2 regions of the Mucilaginibacter pocheonensis genome follow, and region 1 is predicted to be linked to the other one. Evidence: riboswitches for the same ligand, from Rfam matches in the RefSeq annotation. Region 1 holds a riboswitch; the other holds the start of a gene.
What was found. A riboswitch is a leader RNA that binds a small molecule or an ion and turns the genes downstream of it on or off. The one in region 1 is predicted to bind cobalamin.
Positions count from the first base shown of each region.

Region 1 (4,974 bases):
AAAGAGATCGGTTTAAACCGTAAAGTACTGGCTGATTTAGCAATGAATCATCCTGATGCTTTTAAAGCCATCATTGATGCAGTAAAATAATACAAAACGCTCAGCGTTTTATGGAAAAGGCCGCTAATAGCGGCCTTTTTTGTTTTTAATTACCGAAGCAACTGCATTTACTCGACCGCTGTAACTTCTGTATAAAAATCATCAGCATCGTTTTCAATATCCATGTATTGTTTAAAGTTCTGCACGTCCTTATCAACCATATTCTTAAATATGGGATTCAATATTTTAGCGATACCAGCACCAAGTCCGCCCGCCGGTGGCTGATAGCTGATCACCACATCAACCACAGTACCCGCACCATCAGGCGTTTCCTGAAAGCGTACTTTACCGGCGTTGCTGATTATAGAGTCGGGGAGTGAGCTCCAGCTGATCATTTCATCTGGTATATCCTTTACAATTTCGGCATGCCAACTTACGGTAGCCATATCGGTAGGTAGCTTCAAAACCCAAAAGGAGAATTTTTCATCAATCGTTTCCACACTTTCCAAATGTTTCATGAACAAAGGCAGGTTATCCAGCCTCCGCCAAAAGCTATAAACCGTATGCCTGGGTTTATTTACGGTAAATGACGACCGGATATTTACATTGACCGGATTGGTTGAGAGTTTACCAATGCGTTTATACAATTCACAATGCCCGGTAATGCCTCGGTTTAAAAGATACCCACCTGCGCTAATTTTAATGACGCTGCTTAAAGGGTTTGAAAAGATATTTTTAAAACCCGAAATTCCCAGCTTAACACCTCCTATGATGGATGTATAACGCTCTGGCCAGTTAATATTTACCCTGTCATCACCATAAAGTACCGGATAGTTATCGGTATATTTTACTATTGTAGTTGCCATAGTATTATTTAATAAGTGTAAGAATTAAACAGTATATACTACGGTAAGTTTTGAGTTAAGTTAATTTTGTTTAACTGTTTTGTAATTAAATTTAAATTTAGTTAAATCTGGCAAGTGTTTTTTGGGCCTTTTCAATTCATACTGATAAATAACACGCCCCAGGTTTTTTAAAAATGGCAGGCAAACGGTAGCATATTCATATTTATTGTCGTTATAAATGCCGTCTTCATTTGATTGCACTACGGCAGTGAGCATAAACTCCGTTTTAGTTTTAAAATCAACAATATAAGCGTTGTCAATATCATAGCCATAACTATCGCCCACTTTATTAAATATCCTGATGCCGGGTTCAGGGGTTGCCGTACTGTCGCCGCCATAGAACAGGAATTTACAGTAGGCCGGGAAAAATTCAGGCCTGTTATAAGTGGGCTTTATATTTTCGGTAGGAAACATGCTCATATAACGGTATATAAAACTATAATCGGCCTGGGTTAAGTTATAACGCTGCTCCTTTGGAAAAACTTCCGGGAAGAGCAGCCGCTTCAATACCTGTTGCTGATCGGCAATGGAGTACACATTCTTTTGGCTAAAATCAAACGGCTTGTTCACCAGCCGGTTGCTACTGTCTAAATAAGCTTTACCCTGTATCAAATTTTCCAGTTGCATGGGGTAATTTAAACTATCGTACATCGCCACCTTTTTATAAATTACATTACCCTTGTTATAAAAAGTTATTGGGTTGGTGTGCCTGGTACTTTCTCCGGCATCGCCAACGGCCAGCCTGCCAATTATGCGGGTGTTATATAAGCGGTATTTTTTTAATTTACGGTTGATCTCGGCACGACCAACAAACTCATAAAGGCGATTAAAAGCATCATTATCGCTTACCAGCAGTATTTTTTTTATATAGTTCTCAATACTTGGCAGACCATCGGCTGATGAGGTATCCGTTGTTACTTTGGTTTGCCCTGTAAACGCGCTATCTGTTATCATTGCTGATTGTTTATTCAATCCGGTAATGCGCAGTTCGTTTAGCTTCTCAAGCGCGAAAATAGCAGTTGGTAGTTTAACCGTGCTTGCCGGGTAAAAGTAATGTTTAGCATTAAGTCGGTAACTGTATGATTTAAAGTGCGGTACGTTATTTTTATCCCGGTTAATTTGCGTGTATAGAATCTGTATCTCGTTTTGGGTAGGATGGTTCAGTATGCTTCCAAATAACTCCGGGTGGCTTTGAAAAAGTTTTTTCAGGAAAACGGTGTCGGGTTGCTGGGCAAAACAGGGGATGCTGCTTAATAGCAATAATAGGATACTATATAATTTCATCTGCATAAATATAGTGATTGTTAATTTGCAGTTATTAATACTTATCCTACTTTTGCTGTGCTTTTGGTTTCATACAGTGTATTTTGCTGTAAACGAATTAAAAGGGAATACGGTGAAGATCCGTAACTGTCCCGCAGCTGTAAGCTCTTTAACCATTGTCCATTCTTATTGTCACTGTCCGGAGATATAATCGGGACGGGAAGACAGGGCACATGGGGAGTAAGTCAGAACACCTGCCAAAGCGCTGTTGTTATTCATAGCTTTCGGGGATTGAGGCTTGAATGTGAAATCATCTTCATTTGCTTGTAGTGTGTTTTCATTTCAAAGTTCTGTTCCTTAGCTTGATGTTTTGGGCTTATCAGGATGAAAAAAACTTTACGCTGTTTTTATAAATGCATATTGATTTCAGGGGCTTGCGGTACTATACTTATCGCATTGCCTGGCAGCGCATGGGCTCAAACAGACACTTTGAAAAAAATAAAAGAGGTAACCGTTTCGGCATCAGGCATCCCCCAAATACAAACCATTAACCCGGCACAACAGGTTTCAACAATTGATTTTACCCGCCAAAGCGCTTTTACCGTGGCCGACGCCATCCGGAATTTTGCAGGGGTGAACATTAAAGATTACGGCGGCATAGGAGGACTAAAAACCGTGCTGGTACGCAGCCTGGGAGCCAATCATACGGGCGTGTTTTATGATGGGGTGCAATTAAATGATGCGCAAAACGGTCAGATAGATCTGGGGAAACTTAATTTGAATAACGTTCAGTCAATAACGCTATATAATGGGCAGCCCGATGATATTTGCCAGCCCGCACGGGCTTTTGCTTCGGCAAGTGTATTGTATATAAAAACCATAAGGCCTTCGCTTAACGATGTCAAACCTTACCAGGCCCTTGTTGGTATCAAGGGAGGGTCATTCGGTTTAATTAATCCATATGTTCAATGGCAGCAGCGTATTGGCAAAAATTGGTCGGCAATTGTTAATTCCTATTTTGAAAAAGCTAACGGTCAGTATAAATATAAAGTTAACGGCGACGGATCTGATACTCTGGCTACTCGACGCAATGGAGATATAAAAGCACAACAGGCAGATGCTGCTTTATATTGGGCAAAATCAGACAGTAACCAGTTTAATCTCCACTTAAATTATTACAACTCAGACAGGGGCTTACCAAACGCCGTGATCTATTATAATCCTTACTCCAAACAGCGGGTACACAATCGTGATATGTTTATGCAGGCCGGGTATGAAAAAATATGGAACAGCAGCCTGCACTTGCTTATAAATACAAAACTTTCCAGACTTTACACGCACTATACCGACCCTGACTTTTTAAACAATGCAGGCGGATTAAATTATACTTATATTCAAAAGGAGGTGTATCAGTCGGCCACGTTAGCTTATCATATACAGAGTAACTGGGAAATATCCTACGCAACAGATTTTGCATACACCAGGCTGGATGCAAATGTTAACAACTATGCTTATCCATCCAGAAGTACGTTGCTTAATGTATTTGCTTCAAACCTGGTGGTTGGGAAATGGCGTTTTCAGGGGAGCTTGCTTAACAGCTACATCAGCGAGTCAGTTAAAGCAGGCAAGTCATCCGGTTCGCGTTCGGTATATTCACCTACTTTGATGGCGAGTTTTAAGCCGTTTGAAAAATCAGGATTTCAATTAAGGGCATTTTACAAAAGCGCGTTCAGATACCCTACATTTGATGAGTTTTATTATTTCGCAACACCGGTAAGAAACCTTCGGCCGGAGTTTGCCAAACAATTTGACCTGGGTGCAACGTATTCCAAATCACTCAATTCATGGCTTGATTATGTTACTTTTACAGCAGATGCTTATTATAACAATATAACAGACAAGATATTATCCATACCTAATCAAAACCCTTACATATCATCTATCACCAACCTGGGCAAGGTAGATGTAAAAGGTATTGACATCGGTGTAAAAACACAATCAAAGCTTAACAACGGGTGGAGGGCCTTATTTACCGCAAATTATAGCTTTCAAAAGGCAATTGATGTGACCGATCCATCAGCTTCGGTTTACCTGGAGCAAATTCCGTATACCCCCAAGCATACTGTAGCTTTTAATGCAGGTATTGATTATAAAAAGCTGGGCCTTTATTATAACCAGGTAATATCCTCATCGCGTTATTATAGCGGCGAAAATTTACCTGAAAACCTGGTGCCTGGTTACGCTGTTAGTGATTTATCGGCTGTTTACAACTTTACAATCCATAATAACACATTAACAACCTCATTAGAGGTAAATAATTTATTTAATACCAATTACGCCGTAATCAGGAGCTTTCCCTTGCCCGGCCGTTCTTACAGACTTACCGTTCAAATAAAAATTTAATCTGACAAATATGAAACAACTCAAACTCAAAAGCTTATTTATCGGCCTTACAGCTGTGATCTCATTTACATCATGCCATAAGGACAAGAAAATAGAACCCGACGACACAACAAATCCCCCTGTAAATGAAGTAGCTGGTATATATGTACTTAATCAAGGTAAATTTAATAGTAACAACAGTTCGTTAACTTATTATGACGTAACCAGTAAATTGCTGGTGGCCGACCAGTACAAAGCAGTGAACGGAAGCGGTATTGGCGATACAGGTAATGACCTTAAAGTATATGGCTCTAAAATGTACATTGTGGTAAATGTATCAAGTACGGTAGAGGTAGTGAACGCTAAATCGGCAAAGCTGATTAAA
Region 1 covers NZ_JAVDUU010000003.1:614,176-619,149, reverse strand. The annotation lists gene rplT (50S ribosomal protein L20) at 1-90, shown strand, start outside; gene J2W55_RS16025 (SRPBCC family protein) at 168-905, opposite strand; gene J2W55_RS16020 (serine hydrolase) at 966-2,228, opposite strand; cobalamin riboswitch at 2,275-2,483, shown strand; gene J2W55_RS16015 (TonB-dependent receptor plug domain-containing protein) at 2,592-4,610, shown strand; gene J2W55_RS16010 (DUF5074 domain-containing protein) at 4,621-4,974, shown strand, end outside.

Region 2 (4,974 bases), on a different contig from region 1:
CAACCAAACTTGAACCCATGGTATAGGCATATAGAAACCCGCTGCAGGCAGCATTAACATCTGTTGCCCAAGCGTTAACCAAACCCACTTTATCACAAACAATGCTGGCGGTTGACAGCAGCAGGTGATCGGGAGTTGAGGTAGCAATTATGATGCAATCAATTTCGTCTGGAGAAACTTTAGTATTATCAAGCAAATTTTTTACAGCCCAGGTGGCCATATCAGAGGTAGCGAGCTTTTTATCGGTTAAAATCCTTCTCTCTCTTATACCGGTTCTTGAAACTATCCATTCGCTGTTGGTTTCAACCATTTTCTCTAAATCGCTGTTACTCAGGACACTATCCGGAACATAACCACCTACGCCCCTTATAACCGCGCTACTCTTTAATCTCATAAATACTCAAATTCTTCAAAAAACAGGCAATTATACGCAAATTGCCTGTTTTACCCGTCAGGAAACTGTTGTTTCTACAACTAACTGACGAAGTTGTTTTGCTGCTTTCACCATATTTACCAGCGCGGTTTGGGTTTCGGGCCATTTACGGGTCTTTAAACCGCAATCGGGATTAACCCATAAATTTCCGGCCGGTAATAATGCCGAGGCTTTTTCAAGCAGGTTTGCCATCTCGTCAACCGTAGGTACCCGCGGCGAATGAATGTCATACACGCCGGGCCCAATTTCATTTGGATATTTAAAATTGGCAAAAGCTTCCAGCAATTCCATCTGTGAGCGCGAAGTTTCAATGGTGATCACATCAGCGTCCATATCTGCAATGTGGCCTATAATGTCATTAAATTCACTGTAGCACATGTGGGTATGTATCTGCGTTTCGTCATGCACCCCGCTGGCCGAGATACGGAAGGCGCGCACCGCCCAGTGCAGGTAAGCAGCCCAGTCTTTTTTACGCAACGGCAAACCTTCGCGTATGGCGGGCTCATCAATTTGTATAACCTTGATGCCTGCTTTTTCAAGGGCTACAACCTCATCGCGAATGGCAAGGGCTATCTGGTAAGTGGTTTCTGACCGTGGTTGGTCGTCGCGCACAAACGACCATTGCAGAATGGTTACCGGACCAGTTAACATCCCTTTCATCAATTTGCTGGTATTGGCCTGAGCAAAGCTGCTCCAGCGTACGGTCATGTCTGCCGGGCGGCTTACGTCGCCATAAATTACCGGTGGTTTAACACAGCGGCTGCCGTAGCTTTGCACCCAACCATTTTTGGTAAACAGAAAACCATCCAAACGCTCGCCAAAGTATTCCACCATGTCGTTACGTTCAAACTCGCCATGAACAAGCACATCAAGGCCAATTTCCTCCTGCCAGCGAATAGCATCAATGGTGGCTTTTTCAATTTGCTCATCATACTGTGCAGGTGTTAACTCGCCCTTTTTTAGTTTTGCCCTAAGTGAGCGGATATCATCTGTTTGTGGGAATGAGCCTATGGTAGTTGTAGGGTAAAGCGGCAAATTAAAACGTTGTTGCTGTATTTTTTGACGGGTACCAAACGCGCTGTTGCGTTGCGCATCGGCATCAGTAATGGCGCCGGCGCGTAATTTTATTTCCTGCTTATGAATTAGTTTTGACAGGTTGCGGCTTGATATGGCCTGTAAGTTAGTTTGCAGCAATCCATTATCGCCGTCAATAATTTGAGCAAGTTCGCTAACCTCGTTCAGCTTTTGTTTGGCAAAAGCCATCCAATTTTTTATTTCAGGATCAATAGCTGTTTCCAGGTCGAGATCAAAGGGTGTATGCAGCAGGGAGCATCCCGGCGCTATCATTACTCTGTCTTTACCGACAACAGCTATTGCCTTTTTAATGTGTGACAGCGATCTGATGTAATCATTTTTCCAGATGTTACGCCCGTCAACCACACCTAACGAGAGGCTGAGCTGCTCCGGCAGCAGCGTAAGTACTTTGTCTAACTGTTGCGGCGCGCGTACCAGATCGATATGCAGGGCGCTTATCGGCAGGTTTACCGCCAGCTGAGTATTATCCTGCAGGCTTTCAAAATAAGTGGTGAGCAGCAATTTGATGTCAGGGCAGCTTTTGCTGATCTCCTTGTAGGCATATACAAAAGCTTCCTTTTCGGCTTCCGTAAGATCAAGCGCCAGGAAAGGTTCATCTATTTGTACCCAAACCGCTCCATAACTTTTTAACCTTTTTAAAACTTCAATGTATACCGGCACCAGTTTTTTGATAAGATCGATCTTGTTAAAGCCCGCCTGCTTTTCCTTGCCGAGTAACAGATAGGTCACGGGGCCTATCAGCACCGGCTTTGGTGTAGTAACGGTATACTGTTTGGCCAGGATAAATTCATCGAAAACCTTTTCAGAAAACAGTTTAAACTGCTGGTTTTGTACAAACTCAGGCACAATGTAATGGTAGTTGGTATCAAACCATTTGGTCATTTCCATAGCGGTTATATCAAGACCATCTTTTTGATAACCGCGGGCCATGGCAAAGTAAAGGTCGATCTCGGTATTGGCTTTATTTTTAGTTAAAACCGGGCTGTAACGTTCGGGAATTACACCAAGCATAAGTGAGGTGTCCAATACCTGGTCATAAAAACTAAAATCATTACAGGGGATCAGATCAATACCGGCATCTGCCTGGGTTTTCCAATTGGCGACGCGCAGTTTACGGGCAACGGCAAACAGCTCTTCGCGGCTGATTAAACCGGCCCAGTACTGTTCACTTACCTTTTTGAGTTCACGGAGGGCACCTACACGAGGATACCCGAGATTGTTTTTGAGCATACGCATAAAACTTTTTTGGTTAAACATTAAATTGAATTAATGCTCCTTACGGTTTTCGGTATACTTTCGGGAAATGGTAATAAAAGGTAAAAGCTTAACTTATGGGCACTTGTGCACCCACGGGCTATTCTTTTTCTTTGACTACTGCTTCAAAACGCGAAAGCATTGTCTTTTATACAATGGGCAAGTATCCTGGCTTGTAACATTGCTGCCATCCTTCTCATCCCGATGGGCCGGGACAATGGATCTGGTTAAAGGCATCAATTTTTATAGTTACTTACAGTTGCGCGACAGCCCGTGATTTGCACACGGTTCCTTATTATTCCCTGCCCGGTAAGGCAGGAAACCACACTGCTGAAAAAAAGTAAAGAACTTTATCAGTCGCAAATATAGGCTTTAATGCAATACGGTTTTGAAAAATTAGCGGCAGCCGGCAAGAAATGCCATAGGACCGACTCACCCGATCTGCGCTTCGCTGGATCACCCTCTCTCCGCCTGCGGCGCAAAGAGGAAATTCACAAGACAGATAAAAGATAATTAGATAAAGGATCAAAGAAAAGACCACTCCTCCTCAACCCTTTTTATGGCGAAGCCATAGAGAGGGTCGCCCAGCGAAGCGTAGGCGGGGTGAGTCTACCCCGCGTTCAAATATCCAGCCTTGTTTTCATGAAATAATGAGCCCATCACCATGCTTCGACAAACTAACCATGATGTGTTTGCTATTATACCGGAAAATCAAGACTTACTAAGATAAACTTTGAAAAGATGTAAGCAGGGATCGGGATTGGGTTGTGCAAATGTGCATGTATTAAACATGCACATTTGCAGGTTTTACATTTAACCCTTTTTAAAATACCTGTTTTTAATAAAGGATTTAACCAGGATGCCCGCCACACTACAGGCAACCAGCAGATAAACGATCAGAATGTGTTTTTGCATTTAGTTTTATAATTTCCTTAAATGTAACGGATATGATACAAGCAATGCAAGTGATTTGAAAAATAATCTTTTAACCAGATGGGATGAAAAGTCAGCGGAGTGTCATTTAAAGCTTTGTTTAAGGGGTAATAACATTCAGGCACCAAGCCTAAAAACCTTGATAGTACGCCCGTAAACTTGCTTTAAGGTGGGGTATCAATTATACGGGTGCCAAAAAAATTCATCATGCCAAAATGTATGGATAAATTGTACTTCCTTCATGCAATAACAAATCTTTAGATTTGAATCAACGAAAAACATAAATCAACATTATTATGATACAAGCCAAAGCATATGCAGCCCAAAATCCTGAAACAGATTTAGCACCCTGGGATTTTGAACGCAGGGAAGTTGGACCACATGATGTTCAGCTGGAAATATTATTTTGTGGTGTGTGCCACTCTGATCTCCATCAAATAAAAAACGAGTGGTTTTCGGGGATATTCCCCATGGTACCGGGCCACGAAATTGTGGGCAAGGTTATTAAAGTAGGCGATCACGTTAAAAAATTCAACTCAGGCGATCTTGCGGGCGTTGGCTGCATGGTTGACTCCTGTCAGGTTTGCGAAAACTGTAAAGACGGACTGGAGCAATATTGCCTGGAAGGAAATACACAAACATATAACAATAAAGGACGGGATGGCGTACCAACCTATGGAGGTTACTCTAATACCATTGTAGTTCGTGAAGAGTTTGTGCTGCACATATCTGATAAACTGCCACTTGCAGCCACTGCACCCTTGCTTTGCGCCGGCATTACCACTTATTCTCCGCTGCGCCACTGGAAAGTTGGCAAAGGGCATAAACTGGCTATTTTAGGTTTGGGTGGCCTGGGCCACATGGGCGTAAAATTTGGTGCAGCCTTTGGTGCCGAAGTAACTGTTTTAAGCACATCGCCGTCAAAAGAAGCCGAAGCCAAAGCATTAGGCGCGCATCACTTTGTGGTAACGTCTGATCCGGAGCAGTTAAAAGCGGTTACCGGTTCGTTTGATTTTATCCTTGACACCGTATCGGCCGAGCATGATATGAACCTTTACCTGTCGTTATTAAGAACAAACGGCACATTAATAGGCGTGGGTGTACCATCACAACCTTATTCTGTTCATCCGTTCTCGCTGCTGGCTGGTCGTAAAAGTATGGCAGGTTCAGGCATCGGAGGCATTCCGGAAACTCAGGAAATGCTCGATTTTTGCGCCGAGCATAATATCGTTTCAGATATAGAGATAATAGATATAAAA
Region 2 covers NZ_JAVDUU010000001.1:1,090,710-1,095,683, reverse strand. The annotation lists gene J2W55_RS04530 (beta-ketoacyl-ACP synthase III) at 1-394, opposite strand, end outside; gene metE (5-methyltetrahydropteroyltriglutamate--homocysteine S-methyltransferase) at 452-2,758, opposite strand; cobalamin riboswitch at 2,924-3,125, opposite strand; gene J2W55_RS04520 (NAD(P)-dependent alcohol dehydrogenase) at 4,012-4,974, shown strand, end outside.
Region 2: another riboswitch for cobalamin. It lies ahead of metE (5-methyltetrahydropteroyltriglutamate--homocysteine S-methyltransferase); the one in region 1 lies ahead of J2W55_RS16015 (TonB-dependent receptor plug domain-containing protein).